3 regions of the Paenibacillus residui genome follow, and region 1 is predicted to be linked to each of the others. Evidence: predicted binding sites of a transcription regulator. Region 1 holds the regulator's gene; each other region holds the start of a gene.
What was found. The regulator Rex, encoded in region 1, represses fermentation and respiration genes when NADH is low (regulators of the CRP and FNR family bind a similar motif). The targets are predictions, from matches to a motif close to TTGTGAAATATTTCACAA.

Region 2: ACFQ03_RS13420 (cytochrome ubiquinol oxidase subunit I) is a predicted target of Rex. The motif match lies at 2,048-2,065, and genes of this name have one in related genera.
Region 3: ACFQ03_RS05065 (cytochrome ubiquinol oxidase subunit I) is a predicted target of Rex. The motif match lies at 2,174-2,191, and genes of this name have one in related genera.

The regions. Positions count from the first base shown of each region.
Region 1 covers NZ_JBHTIU010000003.1:88,633-93,324, reverse strand. Annotated here, with positions in the region: gene ACFQ03_RS01495 (amidohydrolase) at 1-1,287, opposite strand, end outside; gene ACFQ03_RS01490 (DUF47 domain-containing protein) at 1,567-2,187, shown strand; gene ACFQ03_RS01485 (redox-sensing transcriptional repressor Rex) at 2,319-2,954, opposite strand; gene dinG (ATP-dependent DNA helicase DinG) at 2,951-4,692, opposite strand, start outside.
Region 2 covers NZ_JBHTIU010000039.1:300,867-305,558, forward strand. Annotated here, with positions in the region: gene ACFQ03_RS13410 (phosphate ABC transporter substrate-binding protein) at 1-274, opposite strand, end outside; gene ACFQ03_RS13415 (LysM peptidoglycan-binding domain-containing protein) at 483-1,760, shown strand; gene ACFQ03_RS13420 (cytochrome ubiquinol oxidase subunit I) at 2,249-3,595, shown strand; gene ACFQ03_RS13425 (cytochrome d ubiquinol oxidase subunit II) at 3,592-4,617, shown strand; gene cydS (cytochrome bd oxidase small subunit CydS) at 4,623-4,692, shown strand, end outside.
Region 3 covers NZ_JBHTIU010000013.1:58,496-63,187, forward strand. Annotated here, with positions in the region: gene ACFQ03_RS05060 (hypothetical protein) at 1-1,881, shown strand, start outside; gene ACFQ03_RS05065 (cytochrome ubiquinol oxidase subunit I) at 2,262-3,668, shown strand; gene cydB (cytochrome d ubiquinol oxidase subunit II) at 3,652-4,668, shown strand; gene cydD (thiol reductant ABC exporter subunit CydD) at 4,668-4,692, shown strand, end outside.

The sequences.
Region 1 (4,692 bases):
CAACGCGCTGAATCGTTGGCGGAACTCAGCTTTTATCTTTTCCTCATCCAGAGTCAGACATTGTCTGTCCCGCACAATTTGTTTGCCATTTACATAAACATCGGTTACATCATTCGCAGATGCGGAGTAAACGACATGAGATAAATAATTTGATTTAGGCAGCAAATGAGGCTGATCTGCATCCAAAGCGATGAAATCGGCCTTCATCCCCTGCTTCAAGCTTCCTACGTCCTCAAGCCATATCGATTGTGCGCCTTCTAACGTTCCCATTCTCAACGCCTGCTCTGCAGGAATGGAAACCGGATCTCCGGATACTCCCTTGTGGATTAACGCGGCCAGTCTCATCTCCTCGAACATATCCAAATTGTTATTGCTTGCCGCTCCGTCCGTCCCGAGCGACACCTTGATTCCGGCCTTAAGGAGATCAGGCACACGGGCTATACCGCTGGCCAGCTTCAGGTTGCTTCCGGGATTATGGGAAATCCGGACATCATGCTTCTGAAGCAATGCGATTTCCTCGTCGGTGAGGTGCACTCCATGGGCCACCAGACAAGGCCGCGAGAATACTCCGAGCTTGGCCAGATGCTCCGGCGGTCTGCTGCCATACTGCTTCACGTTCTGCTCGACTTCGGCGGCCGTTTCGGACATATGGGTATGAAGAGGAAGATTGAGCTCATGAGCGGCTTCCACTATTCTCTCGATGTAATCCGGAGGGCAGGTGTAGGCGGCATGAGGGGCCATCATCGTCGTAATCCGGCCATCGGCCTTGCCATGCCAATCGCGGGCAAATTGCTTCGCTTCAGCCAGCTTGGCATCCTGGACATCCGGCGGACATAATCCGATGACGCCGCGGGTCAAGCAGCCGCGCATGCCGGACTGCTCTACCGCCAGCGCGACCTCATTCATATGGTCGTACATGTCGACGAAGCAGGTGGTCCCGCCCTTCATCATCTCCAGTATGGCTAGCAGAGTGCCCCATTTGACGTCTTCGGACGTAAACTTGGCTTCATTCGGCCACATTTTTTCTTCCAGCCACACCTGAAGAGCCAAATCATCACCCACTCCTCTAAGCAGGGTCATAGCCGCATGTCCGTGGGTATTCACCAATCCCGGCATGTACAGCTTATGGCGACCGTTAATGATACGCGCATCCTTGCTTATGGAATCCTGCTTCTCAGGTCCGACATAATCTATCCGGTCACCTTTAATAACCATAACCCCTTCCACGTAAGGCTGAGCGGGGTCCATCGTTATAAAGCTTCCATTAATAATCACTGTATCCGTCAATGTATTCAACCCTTTCACGAAATATCATTCTTTTCCAATGTACCGCTTAGTAAGGTTAAAATCAAGAAAGACGGGTACATTTTAAAATAGCAGGACTTATTGCTTTAGCACCAATTTCAATGACAAAAAATGCCCGGCAAATAGCCTATATAACCGGTCCATTGCTTTTAGGCTGGAGAATGTGCTATTTTTAATTTTATGAAACGACATTAAACGGTTTAAGAATCTAAGGCCGATAGGTCCATGTTAGATTCAACAGAGGAAAGGGGTCTTATCACAATGTTTAGCGGCAAGAAGAAAGATACCGATTTTTTAGCACTATTGATTGAAGCGGCCGAGAATACTCTGGAAGCGGCCAAAGTCTTTCGGGAGGCCATGTCCGGCTCAAGCGCGTTAGCCCCTTATTTCGATAAGCTCAAAGAATTGGAGAACAAAGGGGATCAACTGACACATTCCATATTTAAAGGATTAAGCAAAGTATTCCTTACTCCGATTGACCGCGAGGATATTATGGAGCTGGCCATGTCTGTGGATGATGTAGTGGACGGTATCGAAGCGACCATCGCCCGTTTCGATTATTTAAATATTGATAAAACCGATGATTTCATGAAAGAATTCGCTGAAGTCATTGTATCGAGCTGTGAGCATATTCTGGAGGCCTTCAAGCTGCTTTCCAAGAAGAAATATTCTGAAATTACCGAGCATGCCGTACATATCAACAGTCTGGAGAATGAAGCCGACCGCTTAATGAGAGAAGGCATTCGCGCGATCTTCGTTTCTCCCAAGGACCCTTACCACGACTTTAAAATCAAAGAGCTGTATGAGCGTCTGGAGCAGACGACGGACTCCTGTGAAGATGTGGCAAACATTCTGGACAGCGTTGTACTGCGCTACGCTTAATCGGCTAAACCCCGCTTGAGGCGGTCTTTCATAATAATAAGGCTTGTACGGCTCGAGACCGGACAAGCCTTTATTATGTTACAGTGAACCGGCTCCGGTGAACCGGCAATTTTCAATGTGCGGCGCCTTGATCACGCCTCTTCCTCTTTGTTCAGATAGTAAGCCAGGCTCTGCAGATCCGTTGTAAAATCTGCATGATGAACCCTTATATGGGGCGGAACTTTAATAATGACCGGGGCAAAATTTAATATAGCCTCGATCCCGGCCTCGACAAACCGATCGGCTACATTCTGAGCCTCCGAAGCGGGAACCGTAATAATCCCGATCCTTATTTGCAGCTCCCGGATCGTATCGGTCAGCTCCGACATCGGAAGCACGGTTAAATTGTTCATGTTCTGCCCGATCTTGGACTTCTCCGCATCAAACACAGCGACAATCTTCATGTTATCCTGCAAATAAGCATTATAATTACACAAAGCTCTGCCTAAGTTACCCGCTCCGACCAGCGCCACTTGAATTCTTTGGTCCAGCTTCAAAATTTGTCGAATCTTCTCTATGAGATACTTAACGTCGTAGCCGATTCCCTTCTTGCCGAACTCGCCGAAATAAGCCAAATCTTTGCGGATTTGGGCCGGATTGAGATCCAGCTTGCTTCCTAAATCCTGAGAGGAAACGGTAGTTACGTTCATCCGGTTTAATTCGTTCAGGAAGCGCAAATAAATGGGGAGCCGCCTAACGACGGCTTCGGATATTTTCATCGATTTCAAGCGTGTTCCTCCTCCATCCATTGTTTAATCCGCGGAACCATCTGCCCGGTCGGCATGTGCTCGATTTTGGGCCCGGGCAAGGAGTAAAGAAAGTATTTGCCGTACTGGGTATCGATGACCCTGGTATCATATAAGATAACAATTCCTTTATCGCTGGCCCTGCGAACAAGACGGCCGAAGCCCTGCTTGAAGCGGATGACCGCCTGAGGCACAGACAGCTTCATGAAAGGATTGAGATTACTTTTCTTCAGCTGTTCGCTCTTGGCTTCCGTTACAGGATGGTTGGGAGGCTGGAAAGGAAGACGAACGATCGCCAGGCAGGTCAAAGCTTCTCCCGGAATATCGACCCCTTCCCAGAAGCTGCTCGTCCCCAGCAATACGGCGGATTCGCTCTCCTGGAACAAGCGTGTCAGCTTGCTGCGGTTAAAGCTGTCTATCCCCTGCCCCAGCACCTGAATACCTGCCGAGGCAAGCCTTTCCTTCAATTCCGGATAAGCATTCTTGAGCATACGGTACGAAGTGAAGAGAACCAGCATGCGGCCCCTTGTTTCTACAGCTACCTCATGAAGCGATTCTACCAGCTTGTGTACGAAATAATCTTCTCCGTCTCTTCCTTTAATCCCGGGAAAATCCCGAGGGATGCAAACCAGCGCCTGCTTGCGGTAATTGAACGGAGAAGGAAGCAAAACGGTGTTCAGCTTATCCGACCTTCCCAGCCCCAACTGATCGCGGCTGTAATCAAAGGTCTTGTCGACGGAAAGAGTGGCGGATGTCAGAATAACGCTGTCTTTTTCATCGAACAGGGATTGCTGCAAAATTTTGCTTACGTCAGTGGGCACGCTGAACAGATGAAGCGACCTCATCTTGAATTGAGGGCTTGCTTCGAGCCAATATACATAATCCGGATCGCTTCTCTTCATGAAGAAGCGCAGAGCATCTCTCTGGCGGTTTAGTTCTTTCACGGAACCGGCAAGGTCGGTCAAGCTGCCTTTAAGATCATGTTCCTCCTGCCAATCCTTCAACTCTTGCGCGAGACGGTCCAGCTTGCGGCTGATCTCGCCCAGGCCGATATAGATGTTATCCTCGATGGTCAGCAGTTTATCCCACTGCTTCGGCATTTGATCGTCCTTAATCCTAAATACAAGCTGGCCGGTTTCTCCCGACTCGCCCATCTTACCGTTCACTAGCTCGTAAAGCAGCTCGGCCAAATGATCCCAATGCTCTTTAACCTCGACCAGTTTAGGGTAGATTCCCTCAATGAGAGCGTCCCATTCCGCAGAATGCTCCGGAAGCTCCCCGCCCAATCCTTGTAACCGTATGCGCAAGGACGGAAGCTGTCCGTTCTTACTGTCTCTAAACAATCGGGTAAGAGTATTCACGAAGGACATGTATTTCAGTTCGATTCCCATATGCTTGCTGGCGACCTCTTCCAGATGATGCGCTTCATCGATAACCAGATGTTTGTAGGAAGGAAGCAGGCGATGATCCGCCTTGATATCGGTGAACAGCAAGGAATGGTTAGTAATGACCACATCCGCTTTATTGGCGTCATTCCTGGCCCGGTGATAGAAGCATTTTTTAAACCATGGGCAAGCCCGGTTTAAACAGGAGTCCGCATCGCTCTCAACCGTCCGCCAAAATTCGGCGCCTCTGCCCGTAAGATGAAGCTCCTCTTCATCCCCTCTTTCGCTTTCACTGAGCCAGACGATCATTTGTGCCGCGGTGAGACGTTCCTCTT
Region 2 (4,692 bases), on a different contig from region 1:
CGTTGATGGTTACCTTCTCATGCTTCGCCATAAAATCTTCCGCCGCTTGCTTAACGAGGGGCAGGAGAGCCGTTGATCCGGAGGAAGTCACCATGCCGCTGATTTCCGGATTTTTATCCGGCTCATTCGCTTGTGCCGTTGCCGTCGGGGATGGGCTTGGATTCGCTCCCGCGTTACCCGCCGGTTCTTTGCCGCCGCATCCGGCCAATAATCCTACTGCCAGGACGGCAGATAAAGCCAAGCTTAAACCTTTTTTCGTCACCTTTTTAAACATTCATGAGTCCTCCCTTTTTAAAAATGCTCTTCGTTCTTAACAATTCCATCGTAACAACGGTTTGTTAATGGAAAACAATCGTTTCGTTAAGCGAATGTAAAATCTTCTGGCAAGCCCAAATGGGCGGGCGATTGAACCAGTTCATGAATTCGCACATATAATGGCCTATATTTAAAAAACAAACAGAAATGATTGGGAGGATCGATTCATGAGTGCTTCATTTGAGTCATCGACGACACAAGGTTTTGACGAAAGACAGTTTTTCCCGTTTTTCAGTCCGTTCTTTTTTCCGCGCCGCTTCTTTCCATTCTTCTTCCTGACCCCGTTCTTCTTCCCGTTTTTCCGTGAGGACGATGAGAGGAATGAAAGCTTCTACACTCAGCATATGTGTGAGGACGGAGACACCTTAGGAAGGCTGGCGGAAACCTACAACGTTCCGGCACAAATCATTAGCACGATGAACCCTCATCTTAAAGGTTCACAGACTTTAAGCGCCGGTCAGGTCGTAGGCATCCCCAAACTTCACAGCATGCATACCGAGACATTATATAAGGAACAAACGGCACCGTACTCGGCGATGTCCAACGCACCTGCACAGGTGATGCCTTATCAGGCGGCGCCGAATATCGGTCCGCTGCAAACCGGCGGGAAGTCCAAATCCCCGGGTTATCCCGGACTTCATGGCCTTGCCGAAGAGGGAGGCTTCCATCCTTATTCGATGCCCTATGAAACATATGGTGCGCCTGGATACACCCCTACCATAATGCCGTATGGTCAAGAGCCGGATGATTTCGGCCATCACAATGTGATGCCGTTCTCCGCTAACATGCAGGCCGCCGGCCAGCCCAATATCATGCCGTTCTCCGCTAACATGCAGGCCGCCGGCCAACCCAATGTCATGCCGTTCTCCGCTAACATGCAGGCGGCAGGTCAGCCCAATGTCATGCCGTTCTCCGCTAATATGCAGGCCGCAGGTCAGCCCAATGTCATGCCGTTCTCCGCTAATATGCAGGCCGCAGGTCAGCCCAATGTCATGCCGTTCTCCGCTAATATGCAGGCCGCAGGTCAGCCCAATGTCATGCCGTTCTCCGCTAACATGCAGGCTACTGGTCAGCCCAATGTGATGCCGTTCTCCGCTAACATGCAGGCTGCCGGCCAATCCAATGTGAAGCCTTACTCGGCTAACATGCAGGCCGCAGGACTGCCCCATTTCATGCCGTACGAGGCTAACGTGCAGGCCGCAGGACTGCCCCATTTCATGCCGTACGAGGCTAACATGCAGGCCGCAGGATTGCCCAATTTCATGCCGTACGAGGCTAACATGCAGGCCGCAGGACTGCCAAACGTTATGCCCTACGGACTTGGCGCCCATGCGGAATCCAAATCCGGTAAAACGGCCTTTGGATTGGGCGAGGAAGAAATTTCATCGTTCCAGCCTTTCGGCACCCCTACAATTTACGAATCCGACAAAAAACGTTCGGAATAAGCGTTTATAAATCGAGTGTCAATAAACGGCCTGCAATCTTCGCATGCACTGACAAAAGCAAAGAAGCCAAAGGTTTCCCCCGGCTTCTTTGCTTTTCCTTGTTCCCGTACATCTGGTGGAACCGACCGACTATTTCTGTTGCGCCTATGGACAAGTACCCGTCTCCAGTGAAGACATTCCCCGGCATCAATGACACTTGCCAATCTGCTTCCGAATACCTGTGTCACCAAGCTGCCATGCAATATTCATCAGTTTGTAAACAAGTTGACATGAACTCCTCACAATATATGTGAAAAAGATCACACTTTTCAGCTTAATATATAGATAAGAGGATTAATTCTGGCTAATGGAAAGGAAGAAGCCGAATGAACCATTATAAAAAACAGGAAAAAAAGCTGATCGTACTGTGCATCATCACCGCTTCCGTTATGCTGCTGGCCTTATTGAGAAGATTATTCTGACCCTGACGGGAGAAAGGAGTTCACGCCATGTTTGCAAATGATCCGGCTTTATACAGCAGAATTCTTACGGCTTTAACACTCGGTTTCCATATTATATTCGCAACGGTCGGCGTCGGGGTGCCTCTCATGATCGCTCTTGCCGAGTGGACGGGCATCCGCCGCAAGGACCCCCATTATATTTTACTTGCCAGACGCTGGGCCCGGGGATTTGTCATTACGGTAGCGATCGGCGTTGTAACCGGAACAGCTATCGGGCTGCAACTGAGCTTGCTGTGGCCGAGCTTCATGCAGGTTGCCGGCCAGGTTATTTCTTTGCCGTTGTTCATGGAGACATTTGCTTTCTTCTTTGAAGCGATTTTCTTAGGAATTTATCTGTATACATGGGACAGGTTCAAATCCCGCTTCACTCATTTCCTGCTCGTCATTCCGGTTGTCATCGGTTCTTCTGCTTCGGCTTTCTTTATCACGACCGTCAATTCGTTCATGAATACACCGCAAGGGTTTACGCTTCAAGACAACAAGCTTGTGGACATTCAGCCGTTGGCGGCCATGTTCAATCCGGCCACACCGACTAAGGTCTCCCATGTCCTGTCGTCCGCCTATATGACCAGCGCTTTTATTCTCGCTGCGATAGCGGCTTTCTCCCTGTTGAAGAAACGGGATCACGTCTACTATAAAAAAGCATTAAATCTGACGATGACAGCGGCGTTTATTTTCTCCATTTCGACGGCGGTGATCGGTGATTTCTCAGGTAAATTTCTCGCCAAATACCAGCCGGAGAAGCTCGCTGCGGCCGAATGGCATTTTGAAACTATCGAAAAGGCTCCCCTCATATTAGGGGGTATTCTCACGGAAGATAATCAGGTCAAATACGCCATTGAGATTCCTTATGCTCTCAGCATACTGGCTCATGGCATGCCGAACACCGAAGTGATCGGCTTGAACGATTTTCCGGAAGACGAGCGCCCGCCGCTCTATATTCACTATTTGTTCGACGGAATGGTTATGATCGGCGTCTTCCTCGCCTTGATCTCCTGCGTTTATATGGTTCTGCAGTACAAAAAATCGTGGAACCCGCATCGCCGTACCTTGCTGAGGCTCATCGTGGCCAGCGGCCCGTTAGCCATCCTGGCTATCGAATTCGGCTGGATCTTCGCGGAAGTCGGACGTCAGCCCTGGATCTTGCGAGGATATATGAAAACGGTGGAAGGAGCTACGACATCCGAGCACGTAGGAACTATGCTTATATTGTTCAGCTTATTGTATCTTGTACTGGCTATAACCTGCATTAAGGTGCTGAGAAAGCTGTTCCGCAACCACCCGGCTGAGAAAGAGCTGGAGGAGGGCGCGGCAGAAGGAGGTTATCTTCAATGAGCTACGAAGTTGTAGGGATAACCGTTTTGTGGATTTTTTTGTTCGGATATCTGATCGTGGCTTCCATCGATTTCGGGGCCGGCTTCTTCAGCTATTCCAGTATGATTACGGGCAAGAGGCATATTATCCAAGGGGTTATTGAACGCTATTTATCTCCCGTATGGGAAGTCACCAATGTGTTTCTCGTCTTTTTCTTCGTTGGCATTATCGGTTTTTTCCCGGACACGGCTTATTATTTCGGAACGGCTCTGCTGCTTCCGGGAAGCATCGCGATTATTCTGCTGGCCATTCGCGGATCTTATTACGCCTTCGGCACCTACGGAGCCAGGAACAGCCGGATTTACGCCTTTCTCTATGGCGCTACGGGGCTTCTTATCCCGGCCTCGCTTTCGACCGTGCTGACGATCTCCGAGGGAGGCTATATCTCCGTAGTCGACGGAAAAATTACTTTCCTGTACAACAAGCTGTTCCTGAGCCCTTATTCATGGGCCGTCGTGATGCTGGCCATCGTCAGCGTCTTGTATATCTCGGCAACATTCCTGACCTATTATGCTTCCAGAGCGAAGGATGATGCCGCTCTCGGCATCCTGCGTAAATATGCCCTTGCCTGGAGCATGCCGACGATACTTGCCAGCCTGTTCGTTTTCTTCTTTATCAGCCAACACAATCCGGAGCATTTTAACAGAATGGTCGATCTGTCGTGGATGTTCGTCCTATCGTTCCTTTGTTTTCTCGTCGTTTTCTTCTTTCTGTGGAAAGGGCGCAGGTATGGAACGGCATTTATCTTTGTCATCCTGCAATACGCCTTCGCTTTCTTCGGATACGGGGCGGCCCACTTGCCTTACCTGTTGTATCCGTACATTACGATTTACGACGGATTTACTAACGAAACGATGGCCATTGCCTTGATTGTCGCCTTCATTGCCGGATTGGTTCTGCTGATTCCTTCGTTGTTCCTGATCATGCGGTTGTTTCTGTTCGACAGCAAATATGTGCAAGGAAAAACCTCGAAGAAAGGATGATTGGGATGGACTTCTTTCTAATCATGATCGCGCCTCCTCTGGTGATTGTCATTTCTATTATCATCTTGTTTCTCT
Region 3 (4,692 bases), on a different contig from region 1:
ATGATCGTCAATCCCGACACGAACGAAGTGCAGGTCAGAGGAATTCCCGTACCGAGGGAAAGTATATATGGCGGCATGTTGGGAAACGATCCGAGATACTATTATTTTCTCGGGTATATGAGGGGACATTTTTACCGGTTGGATCTGGAAACGAATGAGGTTAAAGATTATGGCAAGGTGTCAGAATATTCTTCATGCAGACTGGCGAAGGACGATAAGGGACGCCTGTACGGCAGCTCTTTTACCGGAGGTATATGGAGATACGACCCCGAACGGGACGCCATCGAAGACCTGAAGATAAGATTCATGTCGCCACACGGAACCAAACAACGAAGGCAGTTTATTTTTGCACTTCGCTCCCCCCGAGGCACTTTGTTTATGGTCGATAATATGGATGGGGAAATGATCGAGCTTCATCCGGAAACGCTGGAAGTGACCAGGCACGGTCCGGTTCATCTGCGCCATCAAATACCGAAGAACTCTTACGGGATCGGAGGGCTGGCTGCGGACGACAACTTCGTTCTGTATTACGGGTTGAAAACATACGACGAGTATTGCCCGATTCGGTTGGTCAGATGGGATATTTTAAGAGGAGGGGAGCCGGAAAATCTGGGACTCATCACTCCGGGCGGCAAAGATTCACAATACATTTGCGAGATGCTTTTCGACCGCAACGGTTGGCTTCACATGGTCGACGTATGCGGGGAATTTTCCCCGTACGTATTGGCGGTTGATGTAAACAAGCTGCAGCCTCCGGGGGAAGATGCGCCAGACGCGCAGATTCGGCCTTATACCGAACCGGATTATAACGGGGTCGGAAGTCCGGCATTTATGCATATCGCGGCTGAGACGGTTCGCACTTTGCCGCTTCACCAGTATATGGGTTGGAAGGACACTGCGGTTAAGCATGTCTATGCGATGGACGGCAAGGTTTATGCCATCAGCGGTAAAGAGAGCGTGTATCTAATCGAATCCGACTATAGCGGTGAGGAACCTAAGGAAATCGCGGTCGTCTACGACGAAGGCGCTCCGGTATCCTGTGTGAATGCCGGCAAGAACAAGGCTGCGTTGCTAACAACAGACGGAAGCATCGTACTTATCGAGCTCGAACGGAACAGAGTGGGGCATAGGCTGAAGGTTCCTCAAGGTATCGAGCTTGTGAGACTCCACTTCATGCTGGAGGGGAACAAGCTGCTCGCCAGCGATTATGATGGAGCCGTGTACGTTTGTGACCTTGGCAGCGGCGGCTTCCGTATGCTGCACAATATACGAATGGAGACTAATGACGCGGAACCGGTGAAGCTGAGTGAACATCGTGTATTACTGTCTGCCAAAAACGACGAAATGCGGATCTATGATATAAGCGAAATGCGCTCTGAGACGCTCGCCATTCGAACCCCTTCTATTAGAGGGAGGGCCTTCAGAGCGACAATAACAGGGGGAGCTGTTCTAGGGGACGGAACGATTGTGCTTGGAACGTACGACGGCATGCTGTTTACGCTCTCGTCAGACCTCCGCCGAACGACTGTGTACGGCAGGCTGCATTCCAGCGGCCAACTGCGGAATTTCATCAAGCGGAATCACGATGAAGTCATCGGGGTGTACGGCGGGACTAAGGATGCGGGGCATGTCTTTCATTTCTCGCGCGAATGCGGGTTCGTCGATTTGGGCAGGCCGCGTGTCGTTAAAGACAACATTGAGCTGCGCGACATGGATACGGAGTGGGCAAGTATCCATTACATCTCCTCCCTCGCTTACGATCCGGCAGACGGATGGCTTTGCGTCGCGTCGGGAGAAGAATACGGGTGCATTGTCCGTTATAAAGATGTTGCGTTCCCGACCGGAATGTTTTGTGCCGCTTCGGATTCATGGTTGAGTTGAAATCCTTAGAAAACCCACGGTTTTGGCTGCAGGAGAGTAGTAACTTTCCTGCAGCCTTTATTTTTTTGCAGGAGGGGATAACTCATGTTCCGTCGTCGCTTTTATGAAAATGCGCAATTTCTGAGGCTAGAGCAGCCTCGGAAACTTGCGCTTTTTCCTTCATTGTGGTTGTGGGCCGCTTGAGCAGCATTCAAGCCTTTTTTCGCTTTTCTCTGCCTGCTGTTCTGCTCATAGAAGGCGAAAACGCTGCCATTAGGAAAGTTCGCTGTATTGTCATTTTAAGTCAGAATAAGTGTGACAAACATCACATGTATGGCGAGGGGGATCGGTCATAATGGGGGGAAGGCGGTATACAAATAGAAGAGTTGGGGGAAACGTCAATGGATATGGTTATTCTGTCGCGCATCCAATTCGCATCGACGACTATTTTTCACTTTTTCTTCGTTCCGGTGTCGATCGGATTGGCCTTCCTGATTGCCATCATGGAAACCATGTATGTAGTTAAAGGGAATGAAGAATACAAGAAGATGGCGAAGTTCTGGGGGAAGCTGTTCCTGATTAACTTTGCCGTCGGAGTCGTTACCGGGATTATCCAGGAGTTCCAGTTCGGCATGAACTGGTCGAATTATTCCCGCTTTGTGGGCGATGTTTTCGGCGCACCGCTGGCGGTCGAGGCGCTGCTGGCGTTCTTTATGGAATCGACGTTCATCGGCCTGTGGATCTTCGGCTGGGATAGGCTGTCCAAGAAGGTTCATCTCGCCTGCATTTGGCTTGTCGTCTTCGGCACCGTCATGTCTGCTTTCTGGATTCTTGCCGCGAATTCCTTTATGCAGCGACCGGTCGGCTTTACGATCAATAACGGCAGGGCGGAGATGAACGATTTCTTCGCTCTGATCACGAACGGTCAACTGCTGGTGGAATTTCCGCACACAATATTCGGAGCTTTGGCCACAGGCGCGTTCCTGATGGCGGGGATCAGTGCCTGGAAGCTGCTTAAGAAAAGCGATACGTCATTTTTCAGAAAATCGTTTCAGCTCAGTATTGTCGTTGCTCTCGTTACTTCCGTTCTGGTGGCTGTCTTCGGTCATCAGCAGGCGCAGTATCTGATCCAGACGCAGCCTATGAAAATGGCCGCCAGCGAAGGGTTGTGGGAGACGAGCGAGGACCCCGCCCCCTGGACGGTGATCGCCGCCATCGATCCGGATAAGCAGGAGAACTCCATGGAATGGAAAATTCCATATTTGCTCAGCTTCCTGTCCTACAGTAAATTTACCGGCGAAGTAAGGGGCATGAAGGAGCTTCAAGCCGAGTATGAGCAGAGCTACGGGCCCGGAAACTACATTCCTCCGGTACGCACAACGTTCTGGAGCTTCCGCATCATGGTGGCGGCCGGAACGCTGATGATTTTGCTCGGCATGTACGGTGTCTACTTGGCTGTGCGCAAGAAGCTCGGCCAGGGAAACCGTGTCTTTATGCGGCTAATGATCTTCTCGATCTTCCTGCCGCACATTGCCAATGCATCCGGATGGATCATGACGGAGATCGGCCGACAGCCGTGGACCGTATTCGGGCTGATGCGCACAGAGGACAGCATATCGCCCAGTGTGACCGCCGGGGAGGTTCTGTTCTCGCTTATTGCTTTCTCGGCTATTTATACCGTACTGGCCATAGTCATGGTGTATTTGTTCCTGCGGGTGATCAAGCAAGGACCTGACGCCGCTGCGCCAGTTGAATCTCGGGATTATGATCCGTTCGATCGGGAGGGATATCATGCTGTCTCTAAATGAGCTCTGGTTTATATTGGTTGCCGTCTTGTTTATCGGATTCTTCTTTCTGGAAGGATTCGATTTCGGAGTAGGCTTATCCACCAAGCTTCTGGCCCGGACTGACGGGGAACGCAGGGTGCTGATCAATTCGATCGGCCCGTTCTGGGATGCGAATGAAGTGTGGCTGCTGACGGCAGGCGGGGCGATGTTCGCCGCCTTTCCTCACTGGTATGCCACGCTGTTCAGCGGTTTTTACATGCCGCTCGTCGTTGTGCTGCTGGCTCTGATCGGCCGCGGCGTCGCCTTCGAATTCAGGGGGAAGGTGGACGGCGTACGCTGGAAGAAAACATGGGACCTGGTTATCTTCCTGGGCAGCCTGCTGCCTCCGTTTCTGTTCGGCGTCGTCTTCGCCAGTCTTCTGAAGGGGCTGCCGATTGATCAGAACATGGAGATGAATGCCGGGTGGTTGGATATGGTCAACGGATACACGGTGACCGGCGGAATAACGGTCGTCATGCTTTGTCTTGTGCATGGCCTGATGTTCACGACGCTGCGCACGATGGGCGAGCTGCAGGAACGCGCCCGCAGAATGGCGAGGAGCCTGTTGCTTCCGCTGGCCGGCCTACTCCTTGTGTTTGGTTTCATGACCTATTGGATGACCGATATCTTTGCGGTGCGCGGGGGCATATTAATCCCTCTTGCCGTAGTCGGAGTGCTGGCTTTCGTGCTGGCCGGTTATTTCATCTCCAAACGCAGGGACGGGTGGGCGTTCGGCATGACCGGTACGGTCATTGTCTTGTCCGTTGCTTCCGTCTTTATCGGTTTGTTCCCGCGCGTTATGATCAGTTCGCTGGACAGCGCGTTCAATCTGACCATCCATAATGCGGCTTCCGGCGCATATTCTCTCAAAATCATGACCATCGTGGCCGTCACTCTGCTGCCCTTCGTGCTGGGCTATCAAATATGGAGCTATTTTGTCTTTCATAAACGCCTTCATGAGAAGGGGCATCTGGAATACTGATGGATAAACATTTACTGGGGTATA